One region of the Pectobacterium sp. A5351 genome, then DNA from elsewhere that is predicted to be linked to it. Evidence: predicted binding sites of a transcription regulator. Region 1 holds the regulator's gene; the other holds the start of a gene.
The links. Region 1 encodes LexA, which represses DNA repair genes until DNA is damaged. Its sites were predicted from a motif close to TNCTGTATGTACATACAGNA; they were not measured.
Positions count from the first base shown of each region.

Region 2: uvrB (excinuclease ABC subunit UvrB) is a predicted target of LexA. The motif match lies at 2,696-2,715, and genes of this name have one in related genera.

Region 1 covers NZ_CP116477.1:553,023-557,647, reverse strand. The annotation lists gene O1Q74_RS02580 (LysR family transcriptional regulator) at 1-586, opposite strand, end outside; gene O1Q74_RS02575 (pirin family protein) at 699-1,397, shown strand; gene zur (zinc uptake transcriptional repressor Zur) at 1,504-2,013, shown strand; gene O1Q74_RS02565 (CsbD family protein) at 2,116-2,325, opposite strand; gene lexA (transcriptional repressor LexA) at 2,824-3,432, opposite strand; gene O1Q74_RS02555 (diacylglycerol kinase) at 3,543-3,908, opposite strand; gene plsB (glycerol-3-phosphate 1-O-acyltransferase PlsB) at 4,036-4,625, shown strand, end outside.
Region 2 covers NZ_CP116477.1:2,798,192-2,802,816, reverse strand. The annotation lists gene fliZ (flagella biosynthesis regulatory protein FliZ) at 96-611, shown strand; gene phoH (phosphate starvation-inducible protein PhoH) at 1,143-1,931, shown strand; gene uvrB (excinuclease ABC subunit UvrB) at 2,844-4,625, shown strand, end outside.

The sequences.
Region 1 (4,625 bases):
TCACCCGAGTGGCATCCGACAACGGCTCAGGTTCTTGATGAATGGGGTGTTCAGGGCTGGCAACATACACGTTATTCATCGTGTACAGCTTGCGGGTATTCATTTCTGAAGACGCGCGAAAATGCATGTCCGGCGCAATCACGATGTCGGCACGCCCTTGCTCAAGACGTTCCCACGCCCCTGCCAGCACTTCTGTCAGAATCGATACTTGCGTATTTGCTTTAAGCGCCAGCTTATCGATTAATGGGAAAAGCCGCTGAGTCGGAATAAGCGCTTCCGTCACAATCGTCAGGTGCGTTTCCCAGCCGCGCGCCAGTGCTTCCGCATCCGTCGTGAGCTTATCCGCAGCTTCCAGCAGGATACGTCCGCGTTCCAGCAGCATGCGCCCGACATTCGTGAATTTAGTACGATGGCCAGAACGATCGAACAACACCACATCTAACTCTTCTTCCAGTTTCTGCATGGTATAGCTCAACGCCGAAGGCACCCTACCCAGTTCGTCTGCCGCAGCGGCAAAGCTGCCACGACGATCGATCGCATCCATCACCCTCAAGGCTTCCAGCGTCAATGCTCGTTCTTTCGCCATCTTGATACTCATTCAGGAATTTTGAATATACCCACCAGATTAACTAGCTAACAATCCAACGTCCACACAATTACTATCGGTTTAATAAATAATTATCTGGGGGATAAAAATTATGATCACACGAAGAGCAGCGGGGCAATGCGGCCAGGCCGACTATGGCTGGTTGCAGGCACGCTACACCTTCTCTTTTGGTCACTATTTTGATCCACAATTGCTGGGCTACGCTTCTCTGCGTGTGCTCAATCAGGAAGTATTAGCGCCGGGGGCATCATTCCAGCCACGAACCTACCCACGGGTTGATATTCTGAACATTATTCTTCAGGGCGAAGCTGAATACCGCGACAGCAATGGCCGCCACATTCAGGCCAAAGCTGGCGATGTTCTGTTGCTCGCGACTCAGCCGAACGTCAGCTATAGCGAACATAATACCAACGCCAGTAAGCCACTGACGCGTCTGCAATTGTGGCTTAACGCCTGCCAGACCCGAGAGAACAGTCCGTTACAGCGTATGGAATTAGATTCATCAAGCCATACTCTGCTTGCCTCGCCAGAAGGTGAACAGACCAGTCTGCAACTGCGCCAGCAGGTTTGGATCCATCATGTCGATCTCCAGCAGAATGAGCAAAGCACAATCGCGCTACAGGGCAATCAGGCATACCTCCAACTGATCCACGGTTCAATGGCGGTAAAAGGCAATCAGAACAGTGAAACACTACACTGCGGCGACGGCGCCTTTATTAAGGAAGAAACAGCGTTGACGCTACAAGCAGAAACACCGTTGCGGGCGTTGCTCATCGATCTGGTCGTGTAGTCCCCCTGTTCGTTGTTTTCGCAGAAAAACGCCGCCAGTTCGGCGTTTTTCTTCAGTCGTGGTAAGATATCCGTCTTGTTCCTCAATGCGTCAGGGTGATATGACAATGGATTCAACCAAACAGGACAAACTTCTTGCCCAGGCTGAACAGATTTGTCAGCAGCGCGCTGTGCGTCTCACGCCGCAGCGGTTAGAGGTTTTACGTCTAATGGCGCAGCAGTCCGGCGCTATCAGCGCTTATGACCTGCTGGATCTGCTGCGAGTGTCCGAACCTCAGGCCAAACCGCCGACCGTCTATCGCGCACTGGATTTTCTGCTGGAACAAGGCTTCATTCATCGAGTTGAGTCAAACAACAGCTACGTGCTGTGCCACCATATCGAAGACCACAGCCATACGTCAGCCCTGTTCATCTGCGATCGCTGCGGGCAGGTCACGGAACGTCAAACCGAAGGTGTGGAAGAAACACTACGTAGCCTGGCACAGCAGTCAGGATTTACGCTACGTCACAGCGTAGTGGAAGCTCACGGGCTGTGTGGCGGCTGTCAGGAAGTGGCATCGTGCAAGCAGCCGGATCATTGCGATCACGACCATACGGTTCCGATTAAAAAGCGTTAATGCTCATTGATGGAAGCTCCCGCATGACAGGGGTTTTCTCAGCACAAAAAAACGATAGCCCTGAGGGCCATCGTCCTTTTCTACGGAGAAGCATCACATTCACTACCAATGATATTTGTGGTGCGTTTCCCAGTGCTTCACTTCTTTCTCTGCCGCTTCTTTTGCGTACCCGTAACGCTCCTGAATTCTCCCTACCAGTTGGCCACGTTTACCTTCGATGACCGTCAGGTCGTCATCCGTTAATTTGCCCCATTGCTCTTTTGCTTTACCTTTAAACTGTTTCCAGTTACCGCTGGCTTGGTCTTTATTCATAAGAATCTCCGTACCTTAGGTGTATTGCGCATAAATAAATCATGACTACAGACGCAGGCGTCAGTGTCAGATAAATCGGTCTATGCAGTAAGCAGCGTCATCATGGTGTGAACCATCACAGCGTTCTTCGCCACTGTCTCCCTTGATTGCCGGGCTAACCTAAATGTGATGGCTGATGATCAATCACCAAACGACCAAAAAAAAGATTAAAATGCTTACCTTGATAAAAATTATAGCTGAATACTTCACTTAAAATTGGAAACAAGGAATCTGTAGCTGGATAAGGTGTTAAGAAAGAGAAAATCACCGCAAAAGCAGTGAAAAAACAGGTGGTAAGGGGAATCGCAAAAAACACACGCTAAATGTAACGAAATATATACACATAGCAGATTAACACGCGGGGCAACCCACACATAAAGTGACTAGCCCATGAAGCGATTAACACAAAGAGGGTGATGCACTGACTCAGATAGACGAGTAGTGCATCTCTGTGAACCGTTAGCTCCAGTCGCTGTTACGAATGACGCCAACCGCTAAGCCTTCTATCGAAAAACTTTGCTCACGCAGGTCGACCACAATAGGGGAAAACTCTTCGTTTTCCGCGAGAAGATACACCGTATTACCCTGCTTTTTCAGGCGCTTCACCGTCACTTCATCATCAATACGTGCGACGACAATCTGACCATTGCGGACATCTTCTGTTTTATGCACGGCCAGTAGATCACCATCCATAATACCGATATCTTTCATCGACATACCGCTCACCCGCAGCAAAAAATCAGCGCTGGGTTTGAACATCGCAGGGTCAACCTGATAGCGACATTCGATATGTTCCTGCGCCAGCAGCGGTTCACCTGCGGCCACACGACCAACCAGAGGAATACCTGTCTCTTCTTCCATCAGCAGACGAATACCACGAGACGCGCCCGATACAATTTCAATCACACCTTTACGGGCCAGCGCTTTCAGATGTTCTTCAGCTGCATTGGGAGAGCGAAACCCTAGTTGTTGAGCAATTTCCGCCCGCGTTGGCGGCATTCCGGTTTGCGCAATATGATCGCGGATCAGGTCATAAACCTGCTGCTGCCTTGCTGTTAATACTTTCATTCCGCCCCCTGGTTGTTTATACAGTCTTGCTGTGAGTATATACAGGTAAGCCACAATTGGGAATGGAGATATCGGCAAAGCCTCTGACTTTTATTCATTTATGCGTACCGTCAGGCAAAATGTTGCCAGAGGATGCTGCCCCACACGACAGCCGCTAACGCGATGGCAACAAAAACAGCCGCCGAGCCGATATCTTTTGCCCTTCCGGATAATTCGTGATGCTCAGGGCCAATACGATCGACAACCGCTTCAATCGCACTGTTAGCCAACTCAAAAAGCATAATCAATACGGCAGACCCGATCAGCAGCAGTTTTTCAACCAGCGTAACCGGCAGCAAACACGCGATAATCACGCCGACAATTGTCAGTATGGTTTCCTGACGAAACGCTGCCTCATGATGCCACGCCTGCTTTAGCCCCTTAAGGGAATAACCGGTCGCCTTAATAATCCGGGTCATCCCCGTTGCTTTATTCATTTATCCTCCATTCTTTACGTAAAATAGTTCGCATTTTAACGCGCTCATGTTGTCTCATCACCACAGATCTCCGGCGCAGTTTCTGGTATCCTTGCGGCGCATTGCTAACAAGAGGCTCCAAGTTGTTATGTCAGGTTGGCGTAAAATTTACTATAAATTATTGAATCTCCCACTGAAACTGCTGGTTAAAAGCAAAGTTATTCCCGCAGATCCCGTGGTCGAGCTGGGGTTAGATCCCTCACGTCCTATACTCTATGTTCTGCCTTATAACTCTCAGGCGGATCTCTTGACGCTACGTGCGAAATGCCTGGCATTGGGGCTACCCGATCCTTCGCTATCGTTCGAATTCAATGGCGTCGAACTTCCTAGCCACGTCTTTATTAATGACGGGCCGCGCGTCTTCCGCTATTACGTTCCCAAGCAGAAATCCGTCAAGCTGTTCCACGACTATCTGGACTTGCATCGTGCCAATCCAGATTTAGACGTACAGATGGTGCCGGTTTCCGTGATGTTTGGACGTTCTCCGGGTCGGGAAGGCCATTCTCAGGCCACACCGCACCTGCGGCTGCTCAACGGCATTGAGAAATTCTTCGCCGTCCTGTGGTTAGGACGAGACAGCTTTGTCCGTTTCTCTAGCCCGGTGTCGCTGCGCTATATGGCAACCGAGCATGGCACAGACAAAACCATAGCCCACAAACTGGCACGTGTCGCGCGTAT
Region 2 (4,625 bases), 2.2 Mb from region 1:
ATTAATGCTACCTGTTTTTAGCACTCCGCCATTCCTGGTGTAATGAAGGTGCTATTGCTTTACCTTGAAGTTATATATCGTCATGGAATGGATTCATGCACCCATCAATTCGGAAGAAACAGCTGCTAAGCCGTTATCTGAAAGACTTCAAACACAGACAGACCAACTGTTCCCAGTGTGATAAAGAACTCGACCGCGTTTCACTGGTATTTCGCAATCAGCTTATCAATAAAAAATCGATTGGCAGCATCGACAGGCTTATCGACGACGAAATATGGTCCGGTCTGCAACAGGAATTAATCCCACTTTGCCGCTTTTGTAGCGAAATATTATGCAATACGACTGCTAGCTATTTCGATATTAAAGCTTTCACACAGTATCTGATCGAACAGACTGAAGTTCGCCATAGCACGATGCGCGAGTATGTCATTCGCCTACGGCGGTTGGACGAACTGCTGGCGGCCAATAACTATCCCACAGAAACCTTTTCCCGGCACCGCGATGGGGTACAGCAGCGCGTGTGTGATTACCTTCCCGATATTGAGCAAAATATTTACCGCAGTGCCTTACGAAAATACGATCAATATCTGGACTGGCAGCGGCATTTCTGACGTACATAATACGTCGTTCTCAGGCTGACATTGCCAAACCATGGGATACTGACTATACGTAAATGTTATGACAGTGTAAAAAGTGCTTGCATTGCAGGGGCAAATTATTGCACTGTCATACTACTGAAATCATTCGGCACTAATTTTTAGGTAATGGTTAGCAGTAGTTCTACGATGCGATCAATCATTATTCAGTGGAATAGTCGTTGTCACAGTGAGGAACGCGAATGGTAATGTCCTTTTCTGGACTTTGTAGTCGATGTCAAGATTCTACGCTGCTGACTCGCCGATGCGAGGGATGTTCCTCCCACTTATTTTCAACGCTGCCCCATTCTCTTGTTACCCAAACTCTCCGTGTATTTTCTCTTTCTATCCATGAACGCGTTGTCCGTTTTTCACTCGGTTCGTGGATGAATCATGTGTATTTTCTGTCCGCTATTGGCTTAATAAGGAAGCCTAACCTCGTTAGTGAGTTAAACGTCACGCGCTGTAGATCAGTGCGGTAAGTGAAACAAACTGTAAGGTGCCACTATGGGAAGACAAAAAGCAGTGATCAAAGCTCGTCGTGAAGCAAAACGCGTTATTCGTCGTGAGTCGCGTAGCCATCGTCAGCGTGAGGAAGAATCGGTCACTTCTCTGGTACAGATGGGCGGGATTGAAGCAATCGGAATGGCGCGTGAGAATCGCGATAATTCCGTTATTCAAGCCCGTACGGCTGCCCAGGAACATTACTTGTCTGCGATAGAAAACAAACAGTTGATTTTTGCCACAGGTGAAGCTGGCTGCGGTAAAACGTATCTGAGCGCTGCGAAAGCGGCGGAGGCACTAATCCATAAAGAGGTTGAGCGTATTATTGTTACGCGGCCGGTATTACAGGCCGACGAGGATCTTGGCTTTTTACCTGGAGATATTGCGGAGAAGTTTGCGCCTTATTTCCGCCCGGTTTACGACATACTTTTGCGTCGGCTGGGGGCCTCTTTCATGCAGTATTGTTTGCGGCCGGAAATCGCCAAAGTTGAAATTGCGCCTTTTGCGTATATGCGTGGGCGGACATTTGAAAATGCGGTTGTGATTCTGGATGAAGCGCAAAACGTGACGGTGAACCAAATGAAAATGTTCCTGACGCGTTTGGGCGAGAATGTCACGGTTATCGTCAATGGTGATGTGACGCAGTGCGACTTGCCTGCTGGGGTGAAATCCGGCCTGCGCGATGCACTGGAGCGCTTTGTTGAGGATGATATGATTGGCGTGGTCTCTTTCGGTAAAGAGGACTGCGTGCGATCGGCGCTGTGTCAGCGTACGCTCCATGCCTATGGCTGACGCCTGTATGGTTCGGGAATGAAGACGCCTGTGCTATCACGATAAAAAACGTCCTTGAGTTATATCAGGGGCGTTTTTTTATCAGGTGTGTACATATCGGTAATCCCATCGACTAATCTACTCAGGATAAAGCCCTTTTTTTACGGTAGTATTGCGCGAGTTCCTCTTCATTGAGTGTCTTATTGTGTTTAGCGGTATCTTTTTTATGAGTGTAAACCTACATTTTTATTCTTATTAATAGTTAAAATCTTCTTGAATTTTCCTCTGAATTCCCGGTATGCCTGAATTATTGTGATGTCGTCCTCTTCTTTTTTTAGTCTTTTTCCGTCTAATACTTATGCGATAAATCACAGAAAGAGTGTGAAGAAAATCCATATCAGAGGGAATCACGAATGAAGCGGGTATTTCTCTAACTCAGTACTGATGCGGGGTTGTGGGAGTTATCCACCATTTCTGTGGATAACTATGTGTATTATGGATAGACAACGCGCCCTAACCGAGAGCTGGCGCGGGTTTTCACTAGGTTGGCGCTATTCTCCACGGTTTTGCTAATTTATTTGTTATCATATGCTTAAGTAAAATCAAGCGTCTTAAACATCAACGATGCATAGTTGCATAAATTAACGTCACCGCGTATCCCTGCATGTTACATTTTTACCAAATCTGGGGATAAATCATGATGATTTTATCTGGTAGATTGAACATAGATGTGCTAGCAAATTCATTTGTCGATTAATCATCCAATCCAGCGATAATTTTCTTGATGCTGTTTTTATATCCAGTATCATTGCGGTGGCGAATTTCGCCATTGGCATTCAGAATAAAATTCCCAGCGTCCACCCGCGGCCATCGTCCTGATCGATGCGTAATAACGACTAATACGTAATTAACGAATAAGTAGCGTGCTTAACGATGAGTAAAGTATTTACACTGAATTCCGACTTTAAACCGGCAGGCGATCAGCCTGAGGCCATTCGTCGTTTAAAAGAGGGCCTGGAAGATGGGCTGGCGCACCAAACGCTGCTTGGGGTAACTGGCTCAGGTAAGACGTTCACGATTGCCAACGTGATTGCCGACCTCAATCGGCCGACGATGATGCTAGCGCCAAATAAAACGCTGGCGGCTCAGCTGTATGGCGAAATGAAAGAATTCTTCCCCGATAATGCCGTGGAGTATTTCGTCTCGTACTACGACTATTATCAGCCGGAAGCTTATGTCCCAAGTTCCGACACTTTCATCGAAAAGGATGCATCGGTTAACGAACATATCGAGCAGATGCGTCTTTCCGCGACAAAAGCGCTGCTGGAGCGGCGTGATGTGATCGTCGTGGCTTCCGTATCCGCTATCTATGGTCTGGGCGATCCCGATCTCTATCTGAAAATGATGCTGCACCTGACGCAGGGGATGCTGATTGACCAGCGTGCTATTTTGCGGCGTCTGGCTGAACTGCAATATTCCCGCAACGACCAAGCGTTCCAACGCGGTACGTTCCGCGTGCGCGGTGAGGTGATCGATATCTTCCCAGCGGAATCTGACGAAATCGCCCTGCGTGTTGAACTGTTCGATGAAGAAGTGGAACGGCTGTCGCTGTTTGATCCGCTGACGGGTCATGTGCTCCAGACGGTACCGCGCTATACCATCTACCCGAAAACGCACTATGTCACGCCGCGTGAGCGTATTTTACAGGCGATGGAAGAGATCAAGGTGGAACTGGCCGATCGCAGAAAGGTACTGCTGGCGAATGATAAGTTGGTGGAAGAGCAGCGGCTGAGTCAGCGCACGCAGTTTGACCTGGAGATGATGAACGAACTGGGCTATTGCTCCGGTATCGAAAACTACTCGCGATTCCTTTCTGGCCGTGGCCCCGGCGAACCGCCGCCGACGTTGTTTGATTATTTGCCGGCGGACGGGCTGCTGGTCATTGATGAATCCCACGTTACCGTGCCGCAGATCGGCGGTATGTATCGCGGCGACCGCGCGCGTAAAGAGACGCTGGTCGAATACGGTTTCCGGCTGCCTTCGGCGCTGGATAACCGTCCGATGAAATTTGAAGAGTTTGAGGCGCTGGCTCCGCAGACGATCTACGTGTCTGCGACGCCGGGTAACTATGAGCTGGAAAAATCGGGCGGCGACGTGATCGATCAGGTGGTGCGTCCCACTGGGTTGCTCGATCCGCTTATTGAAGTTCGGCCCGTTGCGACACAGGTGGACGATCTGCTTTCCGAGATTCGCCAACGTGTGGCGATTAACGAACGTGTGCTGGTCACGACGCTGACCAAGCGAATGGCGGAAGACCTGACGGAATATCTGGAAGAACACGGCGAGCGGGTGCGTTATCTGCACTCGGATATTGATACCGTCGAACGTGTGGAAATCATCCGTGATTTACGCCTTGGCGAGTTCGACGTGCTGGTGGGGATCAACCTGTTGCGTGAAGGGCTGGATATGCCTGAAGTGTCGCTGGTGGCGATTCTGGATGCCGATAAAGAGGGTTTCCTGCGTTCCGAACGTTCCCTGATCCAGACGATTGGTCGTGCGGCACGTAACCTGCGCGGGAAGGCGATTCTGTACGGCGACAAGATTACGCCATCCATGGCGAAGGCGATTGGCGAAACAGAGCGCCGTCGTGAGAAGCAGGAGGCGTACAACACCGAGCACGGGATTGTGCCGCAGGGGCTTAATAAGAAAATTTCC